4 regions of the Streptosporangium sp. NPDC000563 genome follow, and region 4 is predicted to be linked to each of the others. Evidence: riboswitches for the same ligand, from Rfam matches in the RefSeq annotation. Region 4 holds a riboswitch; each other region holds the start of a gene.
The links. A riboswitch is a leader RNA that binds a small molecule or an ion and turns the genes downstream of it on or off. The one in region 4 is predicted to bind cyclic di-AMP.

Region 1: it holds a riboswitch for cyclic di-AMP, as region 4 does, so the genes downstream of both, ABT352_RS01060 (C40 family peptidase) here and ABT352_RS08540 (CHAP domain-containing protein) in region 4, are expected to answer to the same signal.
Region 2: it holds a riboswitch for cyclic di-AMP, as region 4 does, so the genes downstream of both, ABT352_RS14235 (hypothetical protein) here and ABT352_RS08540 (CHAP domain-containing protein) in region 4, are expected to answer to the same signal.
Region 3: it holds a riboswitch for cyclic di-AMP, as region 4 does, so the genes downstream of both, ABT352_RS26480 (C40 family peptidase) here and ABT352_RS08540 (CHAP domain-containing protein) in region 4, are expected to answer to the same signal.

What each region holds. Positions count from the first base shown of each region.
Region 1 covers NZ_JBEPDA010000001.1:213,427-218,859, reverse strand. The annotation lists gene ABT352_RS01065 (helix-turn-helix domain-containing protein) at 653-853, shown strand; gene ABT352_RS01060 (C40 family peptidase) at 923-1,972, opposite strand; cyclic di-AMP (ydaO/yuaA leader) riboswitch at 1,978-2,125, opposite strand; gene ABT352_RS01055 (amino-acid N-acetyltransferase) at 2,587-3,147, shown strand; gene ABT352_RS01050 (RDD family protein) at 3,376-4,446, shown strand.
Region 2 covers NZ_JBEPDA010000004.1:303,424-308,856, forward strand. The annotation lists gene ABT352_RS14205 (GNAT family N-acetyltransferase) at 1-227, opposite strand, end outside; gene ABT352_RS14210 (NUDIX domain-containing protein) at 476-922, shown strand; gene ABT352_RS14215 (DUF427 domain-containing protein) at 1,042-1,425, opposite strand; gene ABT352_RS14220 (putative quinol monooxygenase) at 1,526-1,810, opposite strand; gene ABT352_RS14225 (hypothetical protein) at 2,100-2,417, shown strand; gene ABT352_RS14230 (DUF4253 domain-containing protein) at 2,766-3,512, shown strand; cyclic di-AMP (ydaO/yuaA leader) riboswitch at 3,892-4,041, shown strand; gene ABT352_RS14235 (hypothetical protein) at 4,292-5,122, shown strand; gene ABT352_RS14240 (hypothetical protein) at 5,344-5,433, opposite strand, start outside.
Region 3 covers NZ_JBEPDA010000013.1:182,898-188,330, forward strand. The annotation lists gene serA (phosphoglycerate dehydrogenase) at 1-931, shown strand, start outside; gene ABT352_RS26480 (C40 family peptidase) at 1,538-2,146, opposite strand; cyclic di-AMP (ydaO/yuaA leader) riboswitch at 2,134-2,367, opposite strand; gene ABT352_RS26485 (3-isopropylmalate dehydrogenase) at 2,508-3,554, shown strand; gene ABT352_RS26490 (branched-chain amino acid aminotransferase) at 3,728-4,822, shown strand; gene ABT352_RS26495 (Uma2 family endonuclease) at 5,088-5,433, opposite strand, start outside.
Region 4 covers NZ_JBEPDA010000002.1:24,688-30,120, forward strand. The annotation lists gene ABT352_RS08530 (DUF6716 putative glycosyltransferase) at 1-810, opposite strand, end outside; gene ABT352_RS08535 (hypothetical protein) at 902-1,942, opposite strand; cyclic di-AMP (ydaO/yuaA leader) riboswitch at 2,671-2,809, shown strand; gene ABT352_RS08540 (CHAP domain-containing protein) at 2,828-3,523, shown strand; gene ABT352_RS08545 (ABC transporter substrate-binding protein) at 3,954-5,303, shown strand; gene ABT352_RS08550 (carbohydrate ABC transporter permease) at 5,387-5,433, shown strand, end outside.

The DNA.
Region 1 (5,433 bases), on a different contig from region 4:
GAGACGGACGGGACGGGCGGGACGAGAGCGGAGGGCTGGAAACGGTCGTCGCACCCATGGTCCCCCATAATGCCGGACGCCTTTCCGTGCGGATCAGAAATCCATTTCCAGCACGTCCAATATCGCTTTCGCGGCCTACCGCCATCGCGTGATACTTCGCGAATGCCGCGAAGTTGCTTCCTCAACCCCTATATTTCCGTCTTTTTCGCGGTGTGTCGTCAAGGTGGCGGATGGTGATGGTCGCCGAAGACTATCGGGAAGAGATCGGTTTTTGCCGGGAAATGCGGGCAGTCCGGATCTCCGGAGGGCCCGCTCCGGCGTGCCCGGCGGGGCGAGGGCTCCCGCGAAACCTTGTTCTGCCAGGACTTCGATCACCGCAGCCAGGTGTACCTGCCGGCTCGTGCTCGGGATGGGTCATGACATAGCCGCAAAGGCACTGACATATCATGAGTACTTCATGTAGCGCCTACTATGTCAATACTGGACGCGCGCTATGAAGAGCGGAACTTGACGACCTTTGAACAAGGCGTTTACCGTTCCTGGCGGACGGTATTCATTTCCGGCGTCTCGCACCCGGTTTCCAGAGTGGGGGGAGTGACTCTTGATGGCATATCCAGAAGTGGATTCACGCCATGGCGACAGCCCCCTGGGCATGAGCGATATCGGTCTCAGCGATGACGATCTCGTGCTGCTGGCTGAGCTCGCCAAGGGTGTCACGGTCGATCGGGTGGGGCGTCGCCTCGACATCAGCGGGCGGACCGTCAGGCGCAGGCTGAGAGGCATCTGCGACCGCATCGGTGTCGCCACGGCGATCGAGGCCGTCGCCTGGGCCGCACGCCGTCGTCTGATCTGACACGGCACCGCACGCGTGCCCGGCAGGTCGGGCCGGGCACGCGTGCGGGCAGGACAGGGCGGGGCACGCTCAGGCGGCGATGCGGACGCCTCCGACGAAGGGCCGGTTGTCGATCGTGGTGATGTGGACGACGTCACCCGTCCGGGGCGCGTGGACCATCAGGCCCGCGCCGATGTAGATCCCGACATGGTGCAGGTCGCTGTAGAAGAAGACCAGGTCTCCGGGGCGCAGCTCTTTCCTGGAGACGTGGGTGCCGGCGGTCCACTGGTCGCCGGTGTAGTGCGGCAGGCTGATGCCGACCTTCTGGTAGGCCCACATGACCAGCCCGGAGCAGTCGAAGGAGTTGGGACCCTCGGCGCCCCAGACGTACGGCTTGAGCTGCTGGGTGAGCGCCCAGCGGGTCGCCTCCGCGGCCTTGCCGCTGCCCACGATGGGCACGTTGGTCTTCACCCGGGCGCCCCTGTTGCCGACGGCCCTGGCACGCACCTCGCTGAACAGGTCGCTCTCGACCCGCGCGACCAGACGCTCGATCTTGGTCCGGTTGCCGTCGATCTCCGCCAGGAGCTTCTTGACCTCCGCCGTCCTCGCCTTGGCGCCGGCCTTCGCCCGCTCGGCGGCCTCGATCGCCCGGGCGACCTGGGCGACCTCCTCGCTCTGCTGCTGCTGGAGCGCGTAGTTGGTGGTGGCCTGATCGAGGAAGGTGTCGGGGTCCGTCGCCTGTGTGAAGGCGAGTCCGGAGTTCAGGCCGCCCGACATGTAGGTGCTCTGCGCCAGGAGGGTGGCCTTGGTGCGACGGGAGGCCAGCTCCGACTCGCTCGACGCGAGGATCTTCTCGGCGCTCTCCGCGGCCCGCTGGGCCTGCCTGAGCTTGACCCGCTCGCCGTTGTACCGCTCGGCGAGGACGCCGATCTCCTCGTGCAGTTTCTCGGCCTGCTTGGCCAGCTGCTGGAGGCTGGGTTCGGGGTCGGCGGTGGCCGCGACCGTCGGTGTGCCGAGAGTGAGGGTGGCGAATGCCAGGCCGATCACCGCCATGCGGCGGCGCAGCCCGCGCGGCGCGCGTTCTCGACGGCGGGCGTCGTCGCCCGCGTTCTTTCCTCCGCGGTCGCGCTCGCGCTTCACCAACGGGCTCCTCTCCTCGGCCGCCTACCGGGTTAGCTGACGGGTTCGGGCCGGAGGCAGCCCTACCGAGTGCGCCGTTGGCACTCGGATTCACCCCCAAGGACGTGGTGGGTCCCCGGTTCCCCGTGGTGAGGGATTCGGCGGGTCAGGCTTTTACGTCTCTGACATCGAGCACGGAGATTAGTGCACCCGTGGTTCCTGCTCAACCAGAACTGCGAATTCAGTGGAGGTTCCGCAACTGAAGTGTCACGGAAAGATCACATGTCAATATGATCAACATGGCCATTACGCTGCCTTTACCTCCCCGGCGGGGGGTGTGGGGAAGGTCTTCCCAGGTCCGGGACCGTACCAAAGGTGAGTTGTGGCACACGTGAGATGCCGCGCGCCCAGTGTGGTAAAGCGATTACCGGCGGTCATGTGAGGGGGGTGTGCCGCGAGTTAAGGAGGAGCCGTAATTGAAGACCGGTGAGGACGTACGCTGAACGGTCATGGAGCAGCTTGCTGAGCATTCTCCCGTGCCGGTCGTGCGCACCCCGGGCGGCGGGGAGCGACGCGCGGGACCCGAGGGGGCGGAGCCTGACCCGCCCCTGCCCGAGGCGGCCGAGGTCGCGGAGATCGCCAAGGCCGCCGAGGTCGCCGAGGTCTCGGTCCGTCGTGCCCGGACCCCGGACGTCCGCGCGATCAGGCGGCTCGTCGACACCTACGGCGGCGTCGGCCCCCGCCTGCTGGAGAAGGCCACCGTCACCCTGTACGAGGACGTTCAGGAGTTCTGGGTCGCCACCGACGCCGAGGGGGCGGTCATCGGCTGCGGGGCTCTCCACGTCCTCTGGGAGGATCTGGCCGAGATCCGCACCGTGGCCGTCGATCCGACCCGTCGCGGGATGGGAATCGGCCACCGGATCGTCTCCGCCCTCATTCGCACGGCCGCGGAGCTGGGCCTGCGCCGGGTCTTCTGTCTCACCTTCGAGGTCGACTTCTTCGCCAGGCACGGTTTCCGCGAGATCCAGGGCACGCCCGTCGCCCCCGCGGTCTACGCGGAGCTTCTCGCCTCCTACGACGAGGGCGTGGCGGAGTTTCTCGATCTGGAGCACGTCAAGCCCAACACCTTGGGAAACACCCGGATGTTGCTCCACCTGACACGTGAGCCCGACTGTGATGACTTTAGAGCTGACTGATCGGAAAGGTGACTGTCGATACCTATGTCGATACCTTGTGCAGCAGCAAGCATGTGCGTCTGACATTTGCCACATGCGCAGTCTAAGTGAGGTGACGCGGTGAGCACCGGACAGCCGCCGTATCCACAGGATGATCCCGACCGCGATCGCACACCGTCGGGACACCCGGATTACGGACAGCACAACGCGGGTCGAGCCGCTGGCGAACTCGATCCCGACGTAACGGTCATGGGATATCGGTCGGAGGCCTCACAGCCGAACACCGGCCCAGGACAGAGCCAGCCCGGCTACGGCCAGGGTTACGGGCAGCAGGGCTATGGCCAGCAGCCCGGTTACGGCCAGCAGGGTTACGGCCAGCAGCCCGACTACGGGCAGCAGTCCCAGCAGCAGGGCTACGGCCAGCAGGGCGGGACGGGGTCGTACGGGCAGCAGCAGCCCGGCTACGGGCAGCAGTCCCAGCAGCAGGGTTACGGCCAGCAGCCCGGCTACGGCCAGCAGGGCGGGACGGGGTCGTACGGGCAGCAGCAGCCCGGTTACGGCCAGCAGGCGTCCCACGAGCAGTCGGGCTACGGCCAGCAGTCCCAGCCCGGTTACGGCCAGCAGGCTTACGGCCAGCAGCCGGGCTACGGCCAGCAGGGGGCCCCGCAGCCCGGCTACGGGCAGCAGCCGGACTACGGGCAGCAGTACGGCCAGCAGGGTTACGGTCAGCAGCCCGACTACGGGCAGCAGGGCTACGGCCAGCAGCCCGGGTACGGGCAGCAGGGCTACGGTCAGCCGTACGGCGGTCCTCCCGGGGCGCCCGCCCCGCTCGCGGAGTGGTGGCAGCGGCTGCTGGCGAGGCTGGTCGACGGGATCATCCTGGCGATCCCGGGGGTCATCATCAGCCTGGTGCTGACCGCGATGCTGGTGACCGCCCCCACCTTCGACGGCACGTCGATCACGGAGGGGAGCGGGACCTTCCTCGCCGGGCTCCTCATCGCGTTGGTCAGCGCGTCGATCTACATGGCCTACGAGTTCCTCATGCTCAGCAGGGGCGGCCAGACGGTCGGCAAGATGGTCATGGGCATCAAGGTCGTGCCGGTCGGCAGTGCCCTGCCGCCCGGTGGGCTCGGCTCCGACATGGCGGTCAAGCGCGCCGGGGTGTTCTTCGGCCCGCAGTTCCTGAGCTGGATCCCCTTTGTCGGCTTCCTCTTCAACATCTTCAGCCTCGTGAACGTCCTGTGGCTGCTGTGGGACAAGCCGCTGCAGCAGGCCCTGCACGACAAGGTGGCGGGGACGGTCGTCGTCAAGATCAAGTAGTCCCCTGAATAACGGGGCCGGCGGTTCAACCGCCGGCCCCGTTTTCGTGCGCGGGTGAGAAAACGGGGGCCCTTAGGGGCCCGTAAGGGTCTCGGGGGCCGGGGCGTGGAAGCCTCAAAACCATTTGCCGCGCCCTGAGCAACGCGGGGGAAGTTATGACCGAGTCTCGACCCGCTCGCCGGAATATTCGCGTACGTTGCCCACAACGGGCTCACGTCCGCCCTGGGCGCCCTATGAGGGGTCAATGCCGGATCCGTCCCCGTCGGGGGTTCGTGCACTACTCGCCGAATGGTCGGCGCCGCGCGCCTCCGGCATCCTCGGTGACCTCGCGTCGGATTCTCTTCTTCGCCTTCCGCCGTGTGTTCGGGGCGGCCGGTGAAGACCTTCTTACGGATCCGGATCGGGGCGCCCGGTGTTGGCGAGGTTGTCTGAGGAGTGCATCGCGTTTGGTGGTTATACGGTCTACGACTATGTACTCCGTGCCGGAGTGGGTCGTACTCTTGGCAAGAAAGTGTTGAAGATCCGTCTTGTTCCATACACTTGTGTCACATCGGTTCACACCGAGGTGATGAAGCGAGCAGCTCCCCGTCCGGGCGTTCTGTCGACGGAGGGCATTCTCGCGATGAAGTCGTCGGCGGCGATCTCAGGCTCCATGGCAAGGTGTTGTTCATCCCGGCGGACAGCCCCCTTCAGCAGGGACTTCGTCGCCGGGAGGTCGGTGGCGCGGCGGCGCGGAAGCCGTGCGGCATTGGTATTACGGCGACGATGATGATCACCTGATCGTCCACCTGGTTTTTCCTCGTGCCTTTACGACCACAACCGGTAAGAGAGCTGGAGAGAAGCATTAGGCTGGAGGAAGACGGCATGGTCGCCCCTGCGCGCGTGTCGCCGGTCGGTGGCGCTATGGTCATCTATGGGCGGTTCCAGCGATCGGGTGCGCTCGCGAGGCCCGGAGAGCCGCCGCCACATTTTCATGGTCCCCAGAAA
Region 2 (5,433 bases), on a different contig from region 4:
AAGCCGATGAACTCACCGGTCGCCACGACCTCCACCGCCCACCACCCGTAGCCCCGCCTGCCGATTTCTTCCTGGATGCGGGTGAGGAAGGCGGCACTCTGCTCATGTGTCAGCAGGTCCGGGAAGTGTTCCCTGACCTCGGGGTCGGCGTTCATCGCGGCCCAGGGGGCCAGGTCGGAGTCTCGCCACTGGCGGAGCAGGAGACGGTCGGTGCGCGGTTCGAGCATGCGGCCACGCTAACGTGATCAAACTCGGGGAGTCGATCGGTTTCGCCGAACGGCGATCCCGGTCCGTGGCGGGGGATTGCCGGCCCACGACGGAGACCTCCCGGTCAGGTGCCGGATGTTCAGCGGGGCGAACCCGATCGAACCGTCGTCGGCCTCGTACGAGACGGGGCCAACCGGCGGCGCCGCGTCGTCTTTTCCCGATAGCGTCCAGCCTTCAGACAGGCGCCGACCCGTAGATGGGACCTACCGTGAAGAAGCTGATCGTCCGGCCCTGGAGGCTCGTCAACGGTTCGCTCCAGTGGCGCATCCTCTGGCTCCGGCACGCCAAGTTCACGGTCGGGGTGACCGGGATCGTCCGTGACGCGGACGGCAACGTGCTTCTGCTGAAGCATCGTTTCTGGCCGATGGGCAGGCAGTGGGGGTTGCCCACCGGGTGCGCGAACAGGTCGGAGACCTTCGAGGACACGGTCCGCCGCGAGGTGCGCGAGGAGACCGGCCTGAAGGTCGACGTCGGAGAGCTCGTGCAGCTCAAGAGCGGCTACAGGCTCCGCCTGGAGGTGGCGTACGAGGCCGAGCTCGTCGGTGGAACGCTCAAGCTCGACGACTTCGAGATCCTGGAGGCGAGATGGTTCGCGCCACACGATCTGCCGAAAGAAATGCAGGAGGCACATCGCCTCCTCATTCACCGCAAATAGGTCTGGTTCCCGATCTGGGTTGTGTCCTGCCTGGTGTCGAGCGAGCATTTCGAAGGCGATTCGGCTGCACGCAGTCTTCTGATCGATGGGTCTCCCGGCGCACTCGCGCCGGGAGACGCTCAGGCGGCCGGTTCCTCGACGATGGAGTCGACCCGGTCGGGATAGAAGGCGACGTGGTCCTTGATCTCGGCGACGGCCGGATGCGGCGACTCGTAGAACCACACCGCGTCCACCGCCTGCTTCCCGTCCACCGTGACGGTGTAGTAACTCGCGTCGCCCTTGAAAGGACAGTAGGTGGCGGTGTCGGTCCGCTCCAGCAGCGAGCGGTCGACGTCGGTGATCGGGATGTACTGCACCGGCGGGTACGCCGCCTCCCGCAGTGTCAACGCGCTCCGCGAGTCGGCGACCACCCGGCCGGCCACCGAGACGACGATCCGGGCCGGGTTCGGCGTGATCGTGATCGGGTGACTGGGGCTGGGCTCCAGGATGGGCTTGTCGGTCATGACGAGAACCCCTTTCTGTCATATCCAGTCTGCCGGACCCCGGACCCTGAACCGCGTCGCCGTCCCCTACCCGGTGGAGGGGAGATCTGTCGCCTCCCGCTCAGGCGGGGCCGACGCCGGAGATCTGGTAGCGAGACACCTCGGCGTCGCGGATCATCGTCTCCTGGCCGTCGCTCGGCCCGGAACCCCGGAAGGCGTCGAGGGTCTCCTCCGACTCCCAGCGCTCGTAGACGTTGATCCGGCCGGTGTCGACGAGGTCGGCGCCGAGCGTGAAGTCGAGGCAGCCGGACGCGGCGCGGGCCTGCTCGATCACGCTCACGCATCCCTTGAGGTAGTCGTCACGGGCATCGGGGTCGACACGGATCCAGCCGGAGATAATGATCACGCCGGCAGGGTACGGCCCGCCACCGACATTTAGCCTCGCTCATGGACACGCGTGCCCCCTTTTCGCGTTGTCCTGGCCCACCGCGCCCCCTCCTCGTCGGCCGCGTATATAAAGGTGTCCGTCCTCCGCGCCGGTCGCGCATTCCAGACGTCGATCCTTCCGCGCCGGTCGCGCATCTCGGGCGTCGATCTTTCCGTACGGTTCGCGCATATCAGGTGTCCGCCGGGCACGTAGGATTCGACGGCTGGGCAGGCGACGACGAGGACGACGAGGACGACGAGGACATGGTGTGAGCTTTGATCTCGGAGTCTGGTTCGCGGCCGGACCGATCACCGCGCGGGAGGCCCTTCTTCGATATCTCGCCTGGGACGAGAGCGGAGCCGCGCCCGGTGAGCCGCGCCCGGAGGTGGCGGCCTTCTACGAGGAGTTGACGGCGCTCTTCCCCGACCTGACCGTCGAGAACTACGGCGCCTCACCGTGGTCCGAGCCGCTCACCGTGGGGGAGGACTTCGTGCTGATGAACGCGGTCTTCCCACGGGCGGGGGAGGTGTGCCGCGTGGTCCTGGAGATGACGCGGCGCCATCCCCTGGTGCTCTTCGAGCCCTAGCTCTCCGGCTTCGCGGGCCTGTCCATTACCCCCGAGACTCACGGCGCCCTCGCGGACGTGACGTGCGGCCCCGAACGGCCTCGTTGAGCATTCGTCGGGCGTGGAGGGGTGGCACCCGCTCGGCTTCGTTCCTCTCTGTACCGATAATTTTTGCCTGGACCAGGGCAGAACTGTCCCTCGGGGTGGTTGACAGGCCAAAATTGATCCGTGGTCAGGATCGGATCGGTAGAGATGAGCGATTGCGAGCGTAAGAGACTCCCGCCAGTTCTGGGCCAGTTGTTCGCCGATGGGGGAGAAGGAGCCCACGAAGGCGAGGGGGACGGGGGAGGCGGGGGCAGGAGGCTCTCGGTGGAGTTGCCGCCGGGGGACGTGGTGTGGCCCGACCCCGGTTACGCTCAGCTCGCGGTCCGTCGCCGTCCGGCGTTCTGGCTGAGTGAGGTGACGGTCTCCGGTGAGTACTGGGCCCGGTTGAGGGCTCAGCACGAGCAGTCGGGCCTGTGGCCGGTCCTGCTGGAGGACTCCGTCCAGCCCTGGTCGGCGGGTCAGATCGCCCCCGACACCGCCGCTCAGATCGACAACTACAACGCCGCCGCGTTCATGGCCGAGGTGTGGTCCGACTGGATCGAGAGGGCGACCCTGGACCAGCTCGAACTCCTTGATCCCTACGGTCCCGAGTGTCCGGGCCCGGCGCCGGCGGGAAGGCTCGCCGCCGATCCCGGTGTGGTCGCCGACTGGTACGCCGGGCTGGTGGCCGAGCGCAGGACCCCGCTCGGGCTCGTCGCGGTGGAGCGCGGGGCCGACGCCCTGGCCGTGATGGGCTGGCAGGGCGCCCTGAACCACAACGAGTGGATGGTCCCGCTCGCGGCCGTCGTACGGAGCTGGGAGGAGAGGTTCGGGGTGCGGGTGGTCGGAATGGGGTTCAACACCCTCGACCTCAGCGTCGCCGCGCCGCCGACGACCTCCGAGCACGCCCTGCACGTCGCGGCGGAACACTGGACGTTCTGCCCCGACAGCATCATCCAGGGAGCGGGGACCCTCGTCGACTACGCCGAGCAGATCAAGGGCAGGAACGCCTGGTCGTTCTGGTGGGACTGACCGGACGGGGATGACCCGCGGGGTGGGGGAGATCCCGTGCGGGTCTCGGTGAGGGTCCCGCGATGGGCTGTCGACCCCCGGTGAGGAGGCCCTGTGTGGGTCTCGGGGGAGGAGCTTCGTCCCGCGGGCGGGGGTGCCGGCCGCCGGCGGGAAGGCCCTCGTACGGGTCCGGGGCGGGGGTTCTCGCGGCGGATACCGGGTTGGGGAAGGCGTTCTCGCTGGTAGGGCGGGTGCCGACCTGGCGGGGCGATCGATGGGGCTTCCTTGAAGCTTGTAGGTAGATCTTCTGGGTTTTTCATGGTGTTTGCTTTGCTTTGTCCGGTTTGGTGGGTAGTGTCCACTGTTATCGGTTGGCGACCTGCCCTTCACAAGAGGAGGCGGCCGGCCGACGTCGAATCCCGAGGGCCCGCAGGGCTCCGGAGCCGGGGAACCAATTTTCCGGGGTGAATCCGCCGCGAACGCGCGGCGGTAGGGCAACTCCACCGCCCGAACCCGTCAGCTAACCCGGTAGACGAGATGGAGAGGAGATCCCCTCATGGATCACCGCGTCACCACGTCGGTGGACCCCCTGTCGGCACCGACCACCTGAACTTCAACGCCGCCCCCCGTCCCCTCGACCTCGCCGCCGCGCCTGATCGTGGCACCTTCAGGACCGTGCTCCGCGTAGCGATCGGCTGATCCGGCTACGCCACCTTTTCCGATGAGCGCGTCCCCGCCAGTGCACCCCTTCGGTGTTCGCACCTGGCCGCCCCGTTCCCTCGCGAAAGAGCCATTTCTCCATGCACCCCTCCTTTGGTATGCACAAGAACGACCTGAACACGCCCTGTCCGGGCGAGCGATCCCCGTACAGGAACACCTCCCTCGGGCGCGGCCTCGCCGCGGCCCTCACCGCCGCGAGCCTCCTCGTCTCCGGCGGTGTCGCCCTCGCGCTCCCCGCCTCCGCGGCCCCCGCCTCCGCGGCCCCCGCCTCCACCCACCTCGCGAACGACCCGGCGGCGGGCGCGCCCGCCGGTACCGAGGCCGTTCTCCTCCAGGGCGCGACCACGGCCTCCTACTTCTGGGACGACTCCTCGGGCCGGGCCGGTGACACCGGACTTCCCGCCAGCGGCAAGCCGATGCAGAAGGGCATGATCGCCAGCCCGAGCTGGCCCCTGTTCACCGAGGGATACATCCTCTACAAGGGCAAGAAGGCGAAGTTCTTCGTCGGCGACCGCGGCCCGGGTAACCCCTCCAACCAGGGCATCATGATCGACATCGACGCCAAGACCTTCGCCGACCTGACCGGCGGCACGTTCAACGCCGGCACGCTCGGCGTGGACGGCAACGGTGGCATGGGCCACATCGACATCCAGTACGTCGTCACCAAGTGGGGCGGCGGCACGGGGATCAAGAACCACCCGGTCGCGTTCTCCACCGGCGCGTGGAACCGCAGGGACACCAACCCGGCCCAGCCGCCGACGACCGTCTTCGCGATGGCGAGGAAGCTGGGCATCGGCCTGCAGACCCAGCTGGTGAGCGCGGAGGCGCGACCCTGGCTCGGCAAGCCCAAGGTGATGGTCGAGCATGTCTCCGAGTACGTCCCCGGCGGCGTGGCCGCAGAGGAGAACTGACCCCGACGGTGTGGCGGCCGGGCAGAGACGGTCCTCGTCACCGGCCCCGACGGCGCGGCCACCGGGCAGAGACGGTCCTCGTCACCGGCTCCGACGGTGTGGCGGCCAAAAAGAGCCGTCACCGTCCCCGGCGGCGCGGCCATCGGGAAGAACCATCCTCGAAACGCCGAGGGTTCCGGTGCGGTCCGCGCCTGCCGGGGCGCGGACCGCGAACCAAAGGGTCAGACTTCGAGCTTCTCCTCGATGCCGCGCAGGCTGTGCCGGGCGAGTGCGAGGTTGGCCCGGTTCCGGTCGAGGGCCAGGTAGAGGAA
Region 3 (5,433 bases), on a different contig from region 4:
GGTCAAGCCGAACGTGCGCCTCATCAACGTCGCCCGGGGCGGCATCATCGACGAGAACGCCCTCTACTCCGCGATCAAGGAGGGCCGCGTCGCCGGCGCCGGCATCGACGTGTTCCCCAAGGAGCCGGTCACCGACAGCCCGCTCTTCGAGCTCGACCAGGTCGTCGTCACCCCGCACCTGGGCGCCTCCACCCACGAGGCCCAGGAGAAGGCGGGCACCCAGGTCGCACGCAGCGTGAAGCTCGCCCTCGCCGGGGAGTTCGTGCCGGACGCGGTCAACGTCCAAGGCGGTGCCGTCGCCGAGGACGTCAAGCCGGGTCTGCCGCTCGCCGAGAAGCTCGGCCGGGTGTTCACCGCCCTCGCGGGCGAGGTCGCCACCAAGCTCGACGTCGAGGTGCGCGGTGAGATCGCCTCCCACGACGTCCGCGTGCTGGAGCTGGCCGCGCTCAAGGGCGTCTTCACCGACGTGGTCGAGGACTCGGTCACCTACGTCAACGCCCCGCTGCTGGCCAAGGACCGGGGGGTGTCGGTCGAGCTGGTCACCAGCTCCGAGAGCCCCGACTGGCGCAACGTCGTGACGGTCCGCGGCGTCCTCGCCGACGGCCGCACGGTCTCGGTCTCCGGCACCCTGTCCGGGCCGAGGCAGATCACGAAGATCGTCGAGGTCAACGGCTACCAGATGGAGATCGAGCCCACCGACCACCTGTCGTTCTTCACCTACACCGACCGTCCCGGCATCGTCGGCGTGGTCGGCCGTATTCTCGGCGACCACTCGATCAACATCGCCTCGATGCAGGTGGCCCGGGACGCCAAGGGCGGCAAGGCGCTGATCGCCCTCACCGTCGACACCGCGATCCCGGCCGAGGTGATCGACCAGATCGGCGCGGAGATCGGCGCCGACAGCGGCCGCTCGGCCGACCTGGCCGACTAGCCCCGTTTCCCGCGCGTGCCGCGTCGTCGCGGGTCGGTGGCCCTTCCCGATCCAGGACGACATGCGATCACCCAGGACCGATCGGGGGACGTACGGGAAACACGGCCGTGGTCCACCGATGTGGCCGCCGCCCCGATGACCGGGGCGGCGGCCACATCTCGTCTCAGCATGTGAGAAGTGTGTACGCCGGGCGAGACGGCGTTTCCGTGGGCAGGTAGCCTGGAATGAAATGCGCCAGGTTCTCGTAATTCCTACCTGCCGCGGCGAGGCCTGACAGGGGCAGGCCGGCGACTCGCCGCGGTGTCGTGGCGCTTGCCGGCTCCAAGCCCCCGTCGCCGGTCCGTGATCCGGACCCTCGACATCAGGCCTGGTCGGAGTCCCGACCGGAGACTTGACCACCTTCCTTGCTCGCGTGCGACCGAGACGAGATTCGCCATGTACGACATGTATCCCTGGAACCGTCCCGAGGAGACAGAGGACGAGGCCACCGACGCGCTCCAGACCGCTCTGGACCGCAGGGACAACGGTGGTGCCCCCACCCGCTGAACCCGTTCTCGCCGCCACCGGGGCCTCCACGGCCTCCCGGCGGCGATCCGCCGGCGTGTCTCATCCGCCGGGCACGACTTCGGTCGCGAGCTCGACCCGCTTGGCGAGCTGGACCCCCTGCGGGTCGGGGCGGACCGCGCCGACGAAGGAGGCGCGGCGCCAGGAGCTGAGCTTCTCCTCCTTGACGACGTCGCCGCTTTGCGGGGCGTGAACCATGTAGCCGGGCTTTGTGATCATGCCGACGTGGCCGAGGCCGCTGAAGAAGGCCAGGTCACCGGCTCTGAGGTCCTTCCAGGCGATCTTCTTGGAGAAGGCGGCGTACTGGTCGTAGGTGACGCGGGGGAGTTTGATCCCGGCGGCGCCGTAGGCGCGGAGCATCAGGCCGGAGCAGTCGAAGCCGCCGTTGCCGGTGCCGCCCCAGACGTAGGGCGTTCCGCGCTTGGACATGGCCCACTGCACGGCCTTCTGCCAGGCGGGCCTGACGTCCATCGCCTTCAGCGTTTCCTTCAGCGTGGGGGTTTTGAGCGCCGCGGGCCCGGGGGCGGGGGGCGGGGAGGCGGCCAGGGCGGCGGTCGAGGTCGCGCACACCGCGGCGCCGGCGAGGATCAGGGAGGCGGAGATGGACAGGACGCGGGGGAGAACTGTGCCGGACAGGATGATTCCTTCCATAAGGCCGGCCGGGTGAGCTGTCGGGCTCGGGCGTGGAGGCCGCCCTACGGCGCGAGAACGCGCTGATTCGCCCCAAGGGATCCGCCTGATGACGACCGGGAACGCGCTCCGGGGGAGGGGCGGTGTTCTCGGGGGTGCGGTAGATCCCGTAAAGAGTGGTTCCCCGGCTCCGTGCGGGCCCGGTAAGGGGATGGCCCGTACGGATTAGGCAGTGATGTGAATGGGAGGACCATAACGAAACCTCCCTAAACGGTCAATAGGGAGCAAAAAAGGACAAAACGATCAGAGGGTCTGTCGTGCGAACACGTCCGCAGAATGAGACCGGTGTTCAATCGCCGAGACGGACCGGTAAGGTGCCTGCATGGATTCGCGTAACATTCGCCTGGCGGTCATCCCCGGGGACGGAATCGGAGTCGAGGTCGTCGCCGAAGGGCTGAAGGTCCTCGAAGCGGTCGGTACGAAGGTGGAGACCACCACCTACGACCTCGGCGCCAAGCGCTACCACGAAACCGGCGAGACCCTGCCGGACCCGGTCCTCGACGAACTGCGCGGATACGACGCGATCCTGCTCGGCGCGGTCGGCGACCCCAGCGTGCCCCCGGGCATCCTGGAGCGCGACCTGCTGCTCAAGCTCCGCTTCCAGCTCGACCACTACGTGAACCTGCGCCCGGTCAAGCTCTTCCCCGGCGTCGAGACGCCGCTGGGCGGATCCCGCCCCGAGGACATCGACATGATCGTCGTCCGCGAGGGCACCGAGGGCCCGTACGCCGGAGCGGGTGGCGTCATGCGCAGGGGCACGCCGCACGAGATCGCCACCCAGGAGTCGCTGAACACCGCCTACGGCGTCGAGCGCGTCGTGCGTTACGCCTTCGACAAGGCGCTCGGCCGCCCCCGCAAAAAGCTGACGCTGGTCCACAAGACCAACGTGCTCACCTACGCCGGCGACCTCTGGGCCCGCACCTTCGACCGCGTCGGCCTGGAATATCCCGAGGTCCAGACCGACTACTGCCACGTCGACGCGGCCTCGATGTTCTTCGTCAGCCAGCCGGAGCGCTTCGACGTGATCGTCACCGACAACCTCTTCGGTGACATCCTCACCGACATCGGCGCGGCGATCGCCGGCGGCATCGGCCTGGCGGCGAGCGGCAACGTCAACCCCGACCGCACCGCGCCGAGCATGTTCGAGCCGGTTCACGGCAGCGCCCCCGACATCGCGGGCCAGGGCAAGGCCGACCCGACCGCCACGATCCTGTCGGTCGCCATGCTCCTCGACCACCTCGGTATGGCCGCCGAGGCCACCAGGGTCGAGCAGGCCGTCGCCGACGACCTGGTCGAGCGGACGGCCGGCCGGGCCGGCCGGACCACCCACGAGATCGGCGACGACATCACCGCCCGAGTAGCCGGCTGAGGAAGCCGCCTCCCTCGACCCCGACGCGCCTGGCGGCTCACCTGAGCCGCCAGGCGCGTTTTTGTTTCTCCAGCACTGCCGGTTTTCGGCATGGATGGAGTAGTTTCCCGTTACCCGGTCCGACGCAGAATGGACCCAAGGGTAAGCCAGACCTCAAGAGAAGGATCCGTGCGATGACCACCGCTCAGAAGCTCAGCTTCGACGTGCAGCTCTCCGACCACGCTCGCACCGCGGCAGAGCGCGAGCAGGTAATGGCGAGTCCCGGGTTCGGTCAGGTCTTCACCGACCACATGATCTCGATCGACTACACCGAGGGTGAGGGCTGGCACGACGCCAGGCTCATGCCGTACGGCCCGCTCAGCCTCGACCCCGCGACGTCGGTCTTCCACTACGCGCAGGAGCTTTTCGAAGGGCTCAAGGCCTACCGCCAGGAGAACGGCGCGATCGTGGCCTTCCGGCCGGAGGCGAACGCCGCCCGCTTCAACAGCTCCGCGCTGCGGATGGCCATGCCCGAACTGCCCGAGGAGACGTTCGTCGAGTCGCTGGAGCTGCTCGTCCAGACCGACCGCGAGTGGGTCCCGACCACGCCGGGGCACAGCCTCTATCTGCGCCCCTTCATGATCGCCACGCAGCCGGCGCTCGGCGTCAACTACCCGTCCAGGAGCTACAAGTACATGGTCATCGCCTCTCCGGCGGCGGCCTACTTCGGAGGCGGGCAGGCCGTGACGGTCTGGCTCTCCACCGAGTACACCCGCGCGGCCCCCGGCGGCACCGGCTTCGCCAAGTGCGGCGGCAACTACGCGGCGGCCTTCGTCGCCCAGCGCCAGGCCGTCGAGCAGGGCTGCGACCAGGTGGTCTGGCTGGATGCGGGCGAGCACCGCTACGTCGAGGAGATGGGCGGGATGAACCTGTTCTTCGTCTACGGAGACCGCCTGCTCACCCCGGCGCTCACCGGCACCCTCCTGCCCGGCATCACCCGTGACTCGATCCTCTCCCTCGCCTCCGACCTCGGCCTCCAGGCCGAGGAGGGGCGCCTGTCGGTCGAGGAGTGGCAGCAGGGCTGCGAGACGGGCGAGCTCACCGAGGTCTTCGCCTGCGGCACCGCCGCGGTCGTCACCCCGGTCGGCTCGGTCAAGGGCGCCGACCGCGCCTGGACGATCGGCGACGGCACCCAGGGGCCCGTCACCTCGAAGATCCGCGAGGAGCTCGTGGGGATCCAGTACGGGACCCGTCCCGACCCGCACAGCTGGGTCCACAAGATCTGCTGACCGCCTTCCACCGACGTCGAGGGCGACGGAGCGTATGGCTGGGTCCACACGATCCGTTGCCCGCGTTTTCCACACGCGTCGTGTCGTCGCGGGTCAGCGGCCGTGTCCGATCCGGTGCGACGAGTGATCACTTCAGGTTGATCGAGGTCGCGCGCGGAGTGCAGGGCCGATCCCGTGCGGGAGAGGCCCGGTCGAGGCGTCCGGGGATCCCCGCTCGGCGGGGGCTCCGGCCTCCCGCCCCGGCCGGGCCTCCCGCCGAGTGGGCCTACCCTTCGGTCAGCTTGCCGGTGTCGATCGTGAGGTTCCAGGGAGCGGGGAGCTCAAGGGGCTCTCCAAGGGTCACCTGGTGTTGCCGCTGGTAGCCCCTCTCCCCGGGATGGCTGAGGAGCCGGGCGAGATTCTGGGTGGCGTCGATCACCAGATAGAGCGGAACCCCGGCGATCGCGCAGTTTTCCGGTTTGGTGACGTGGTCGTCGCTCCGACTACTGGGGGAGACCACCTCCACGACGAGCAGCGTCTCCTCCGCATAGACGTTCTCCTCGTCCCACATGCGGGGAGACTTCGGCAGGACAAGGAGATCGGGCCGATAACGATCTTTCTGGACGCCCAGG
Region 4 (5,433 bases):
GGCGGTCGAGCTGACGGTGACGAAGCCCGTCGCGTGGGCCAGGTGCTCGTGCATGGGCCCCACCGCGAAGCGCACGGCCTCGGCGCGCACCCGGCCCTCCTCGGCGAGCGACTGCCACAGGCGCTGGTAGTGGTAGCGCTCGTTGTGGGTCTGACGCTCGGTGTCCAGGGCCCGAAGCTTGACGACGACGTCCAGGTCGGGCCGCCTTCCGGCCAGCTCGGCCAGGGCGAGCAGGACGCGTTCGCGCTCCTCCCTGCGTTTGGGCACCTTGGCCTGGGTGGCGAACACCACCCGGTCGCGCGGCCCGGTGGCGGCGATCTCCGCGTCACCGCGCAGGAACGGCAACCTGGCCAGCCCGATCTGGCCGCCCCCGCCCAGTCTGGCGCCGATCTCGGAGAACTCCTCGACCTCCCGGCCGCTGTGCAGCACGAACAGGTCGCATCCGCTGCGGAACAGCCACGCCTTCTCGGTGGCGGGGACGGAGATGCCCGGCAGCCCCGAGACGAACACCGGCCGGGGCCGCAGCCCGGTCAGCACGTCTGCGGTCAGCACGTCCACCACCGGTCCCGTACAGGCGACGAGCACCACGTCGGGTCTGAATCGTTCGGCGGCCCGGCGCAGCGCGCGGGCCGACAGCACCGGCGGGTCTGCCGCCGAGCCCGCCACGGCGGCGTGGATCTGCGCCGGCGAAGGGGTGATGGGGGTGCGGACGACCGCCAGTTCCGACTCACAGCCTGCGGGCAGGTCCCGCAGCAGGCAGGCCGCCCACTTCAGGTAGGAGTCGGAGTCGGCCACGGCCAGGACCTTCAAAGAAAACCTCCGGCGGGGAATTCCCCGGTTTCGTGTGCGGGCACGGTGTGCGTGGCGCGAGCGGCGAGCCCGCCCGGCCTCGGCCGTCGGGTCATGACCCGGTGACTCCCGTGTCGTGATGGGCGAACCTCGACAGGTGGGAGCGCAGTGACGGCGCCGCCTCGGCCGTCCACCACTCGTCGGGAACGTCCACCGTCTCCACGGCGACCCCCCGGGCCGAGAGCAGGACCCGCAGGGAGGTGACCGCGGTGGACGGCAGGCTCAGCACCCGCTGCTCGGCGGCCAGGCCGCGCAGGGTCATCTCGGCGGGGATCCCGCCGTCGTAGACGGTGATTCCCGGCTGCTCCCCGACCCGGGCCAGGTCGCCGGGGTCCTCGCGGCGGTGCGGGAAGTAGGCCACCGGCTCGGCCGATCCGAGCCCGGCCAGCCAGCCGAAGTAGCGTTCGCGGTGGATCAGGCCGTTGCGGACCAGCGAGGTGCCGAGGACGACGGTGCGCTCGGCGGGGCGGGGCCTTCGCAGCGGCTGGGATCGCAACCAGGCGAAGTCGTGGGTGACCAGCTCGACTCCCCTGGCACGTACGGCCTTCGCCAGGTCGGAGGGCACCGGCAGCGCGGTGAAGATCGACAACCGCCCCGCGCGGGCGGCGGCGCGCAGCCTGAGCCCGGCCGCCGTGGCGAGGACGGTCCTGAGCCTCCCCGCCTTCCCCCTCGCCCTCAGCAGGGGCGTTCCCGTCCTGCCGGTGAGCAGTTCCAGGAGCCTGATGGTGGCGAGCCCGTCGTCGACGATCACGATCCGGCCGGGGGACGCGGTGAGCCAGCGGAACTGGACCTTGCCGGAGAAGGCGTCGCCCACCGCCCAGGTCTCCCCCCGGCGCGGCCTGGGCATGTCCGGGCGCGCCGGGGTGAGCTCAAGCCCTCTCGGCAGGGTGAGGCGGCCGAGTTCGCGGCCTGTCACGGCCAGCGGGCGGAGTTTCGCCCGGGGTACGAGATGGCTGCGGGCGCCGAGCAGCCCGGCGTGGTGGGCCTCCACCGCGCAGAGCATCTGCAGCGGGGATTCCACCCAGGCGATGGCCGAATCCTGCTCCCGCGCGTGGTCTCGACCGTCCTCCACGCCGGGCGATGACCCGTTCACGACTGGCACAACCTAACCCGGTGGCCTTAAGGAGCAGGGAACTGCGGGTGAACAGCCGACCACGCGAGATTGCAGATGATCTCTCTGGTCTTTACCTCTCCGCCGCCACCGTCCGAGATCGGATGCGACCGGATGTCCGTCGGGCGGGCCGGCGTCGGCGGGGCCACGATGATTCATCGTCGCGGGCCGGGCGGGGAGGCGCCGGCCGTGGACCCCGATCACCTGGAGGCCGCGAGAACCTCCTCGGACATGGTCGTGAGCCGCCGGGCCCCGTGCGCGCTCTCAGGCACTTCCATGGGAGAACTCCTACCATCCGCATACTTTTTACCATCGAATACTTGTTCTAAAAAATGGTGACTATACGATCTTCGACGGAGGGTCCCCCCACGCGCGGTAGCACAACCTGGCCGACGCCTCGCGAGCGGGTCGGGAAAACCCGGATCGCCGTGAACGCGGGGGATCCCGGACGCCCCTCCATCCCCGGAGGAAGGTGCGCCCGGCGCCGGAGGGGCGTGATCGACTCCCCTCTTCCCCTCCAGGCGGCACCCCGCCGTACCCCCTCATTTAGGACGTATTACCAAGTCAGAGCAATGTGTCCCACTTGTAATCGTCTGCCGTGTTGTCGTACGTTCGTCCTGTTCATGGCAATTGTCTAGGTCTATACAGATCTGTGCATTGCCGTCACATTGCCCGACCGCGCTCCACCCGGCGGAACCTTCCGCCGTCGGTGAGCACGGCCGCCGAATCCGCGAAGTCTGCGGAACCGGGGAACCACGTTCCTGGGGTGAATCAACGCACTCATGCGTCGTAGGGCACTTCCCAGCCCGAACCCGTCAGCTAACCCGGTAGGCGGTATGGAAGCGAAGCAAGGAGTCGAACCCCCGCATGACCAAGCATCGCCTCACCTCCACCCCCCGCGCCGTCTGCGCCGTCCTGGGCGCCTGCGCCGTCCTCGCGACGGGCACCACCGGCGCGGCTCTGGCCGACGGCCACGGCGTCGTGAACGCACCGCCCGCCGACACCCGCGCGCAGGACGCCGGGGCCGCGAAGACCTCCCTGCAGGTCATCGCCGAAGGCCTTCCCAAGGTCTCCGCCGCACAGATCCTGGACATCGCCTCCAAGCAGATCGGTGTCCGCGAGAACGCCCAGGGTGGTGGAACCAAGTTCCAGTCCTGGTACGTTTCGAGCCCTCGCGCCAAGGAGACCATGGCCCGCGACGGCGGCAAGAGCGTGTACGAGTACGCCAACGCCCCCTGGTGCGCGATGTTCGTCTCCTGGGTCGGCGAGACGGCCGGCATCCGCCCCACGATGGGCTGGGACGCCTACACCGTCGCCCACGCCAAGTGGTTCAAGAACAACGGACACTGGGGCACCGTCCCCACTCCCGGCGCCGTCGTCTACTTCGACTGGGCCGGCGGCAAGAGCATCGAGGGCATCGACCACGTCGGCTTCGTGAAGAAGGACAACGGGAACGGCACGATCACCACGATCGAGGGCAACACCGGCAACGGCGCCGTCGAGGAGCGCGTCAGGCCCGTCTCCCAGGTCGTCGGTTACGGCTACCCGGTCTACTCGGACTGACCTCCGGCCGCCCCGGCCCCCCGCCGGTGAACGCGGACCGGTCATCACACTCCCAGGGGCGCCGCTCGTTCGAGCGGTGCCCCTGACGATATTCCATATTCCACCCCGCCCGCCCCCCTCTCTCCCCTCCGCGAGCCCCGCACGGCCACGAAATGCCCCAACTGGTATGCCCGTGAGGTGGGAGCGCTCCCAATCACCCTTGTGGGAGGTATGTCGACTTTTCACACCAAAAGTCCCACCTAAAGCGGCTGGATGTAACGGTTGAGTTTCGGCATATTGACGTCCTGGTTGCCCATCGTCCACTCTTCGTGGGAGCGCTCCCAAAAGCACATTGAGGAACGATCTCGTCGCGACGACCGCGTTTGTCGGGGACCGGTCCGCGATGTCGCCTCCCAATGAAGTTCGGGCGACCACCTGAGAGGGGTCCGGAATGTTGAACAACAAGCGACACGGCAAGCTCGCCGCCGTCGCGGTCATGGCGGCCACCGCCCTGGCCATCACGTCATGCAGCTCCAGCGAGCCGGCGGCACCCGCCGCGGAGGGCGGTTCCTCCGCCCCGGCCGAGCCGGTAACCATCACCGTGCACACCTTCGGTGGCGGTGAGAACTTCGGCTACGACAAGGCCGTGGAGACGTGGAACGCGGCGAACCCGAACATCCAGGTCAAGTACCAGAACCTGACCGACCGTTTCGAGGACGTCTATCTTCCGCAGCTGCTCCAGCGCCTGCAGGCGGGCAGCGGCGCGGCCGACATCATCGCCCTGGACGAGGGCGCGATGGGTCTCATGAAGGCCCGCCCGCAGTTCTTCACCGACCTCGCCGAGTACGGGCTGGACAGCCGTAAGGCCGACTTCCCCGCAGCGAAGTGGGACAACGGCATCAACGCCGACAACAAGCTCTTCGCCCTGGGCACCGACATCGGTGGCATGACCATGTGCTACCGCAAGGACCTGTTCGAGAAGGCGGGCCTGCCCACCGACCGCGAGGAGGTCGGCAAGCTCTGGCCGGACTGGAACGCCTTCAAGGCGATCGGTGAGAAGTTCAAGGCCGCCAACCCCGGCAAGACCGATCCCAAGTTCCTCGACGGCCCGAACACGCTCTACAACGTGATCCTGTCGCAGGAGGCGCCGAAGAACGGCAACGTCGCCTACTTCGACAAGAACAACCAGCTCATCATCGAGAGCAACCCGGCCATCAAGACCTCCTTCGACACGGTGAAGGACTTCAGCGAGGCCGGTCTGACCGCCAAGCTCGCCTCGTTCACCCCGCCGTGGAACGCCGCGATCAAGAAGGGCGCCTTCGCGACCATGGGCTGCCCTGCCTGGATGCTCGGCGTGGTCTCCGGTGCGGCCGGTGACGACAACAAGGGCAAGTGGGACGTCGCGGCCGTGCCCGGCGGCGCGGGCAACTGGGGTGGCTCCTACCTCGCGGTTCCCAAGCAGAGCAAGCACCCCAAGGAGGCCGCCGAGGTTCTGAACTACCTCACCGGCAAGGAGGGCCACGTCATGGCCTTCCAGGAGGCCGCGGCCTTCCCGAGCTCCATCCCCGCCCAGCAGGACCCGGCGGTCGCCGACCTGAAGAACCCGTTCTTCAACGACGCGCCGACCGGTCAGATCTTCGGTGCCTCGGTCAAGGACCTGCTGCCCGTCTTCCTCGGTGAGAAGCACGCCCAGGTCAAGACCGCGGTGGAGAAGGTCCTCGAGGGCATGGACCAGGGTTCGGTCCCCTACGACCAGGCCTGGACCAAGTTCCTTGAGGCCGGCGTCAAGGCAGCGGGCTGATCCCCGTACCGCCCCGCATCGGCCCGGCTGTGGCGATCCCGCAGCCGGGCCGGTCGCCTGCCCCCGCTGAAAGGCTCTGACCGATGACACTGCACGTCGACTCCCCGGCCGCGCCGCCACGGCCCGGCCC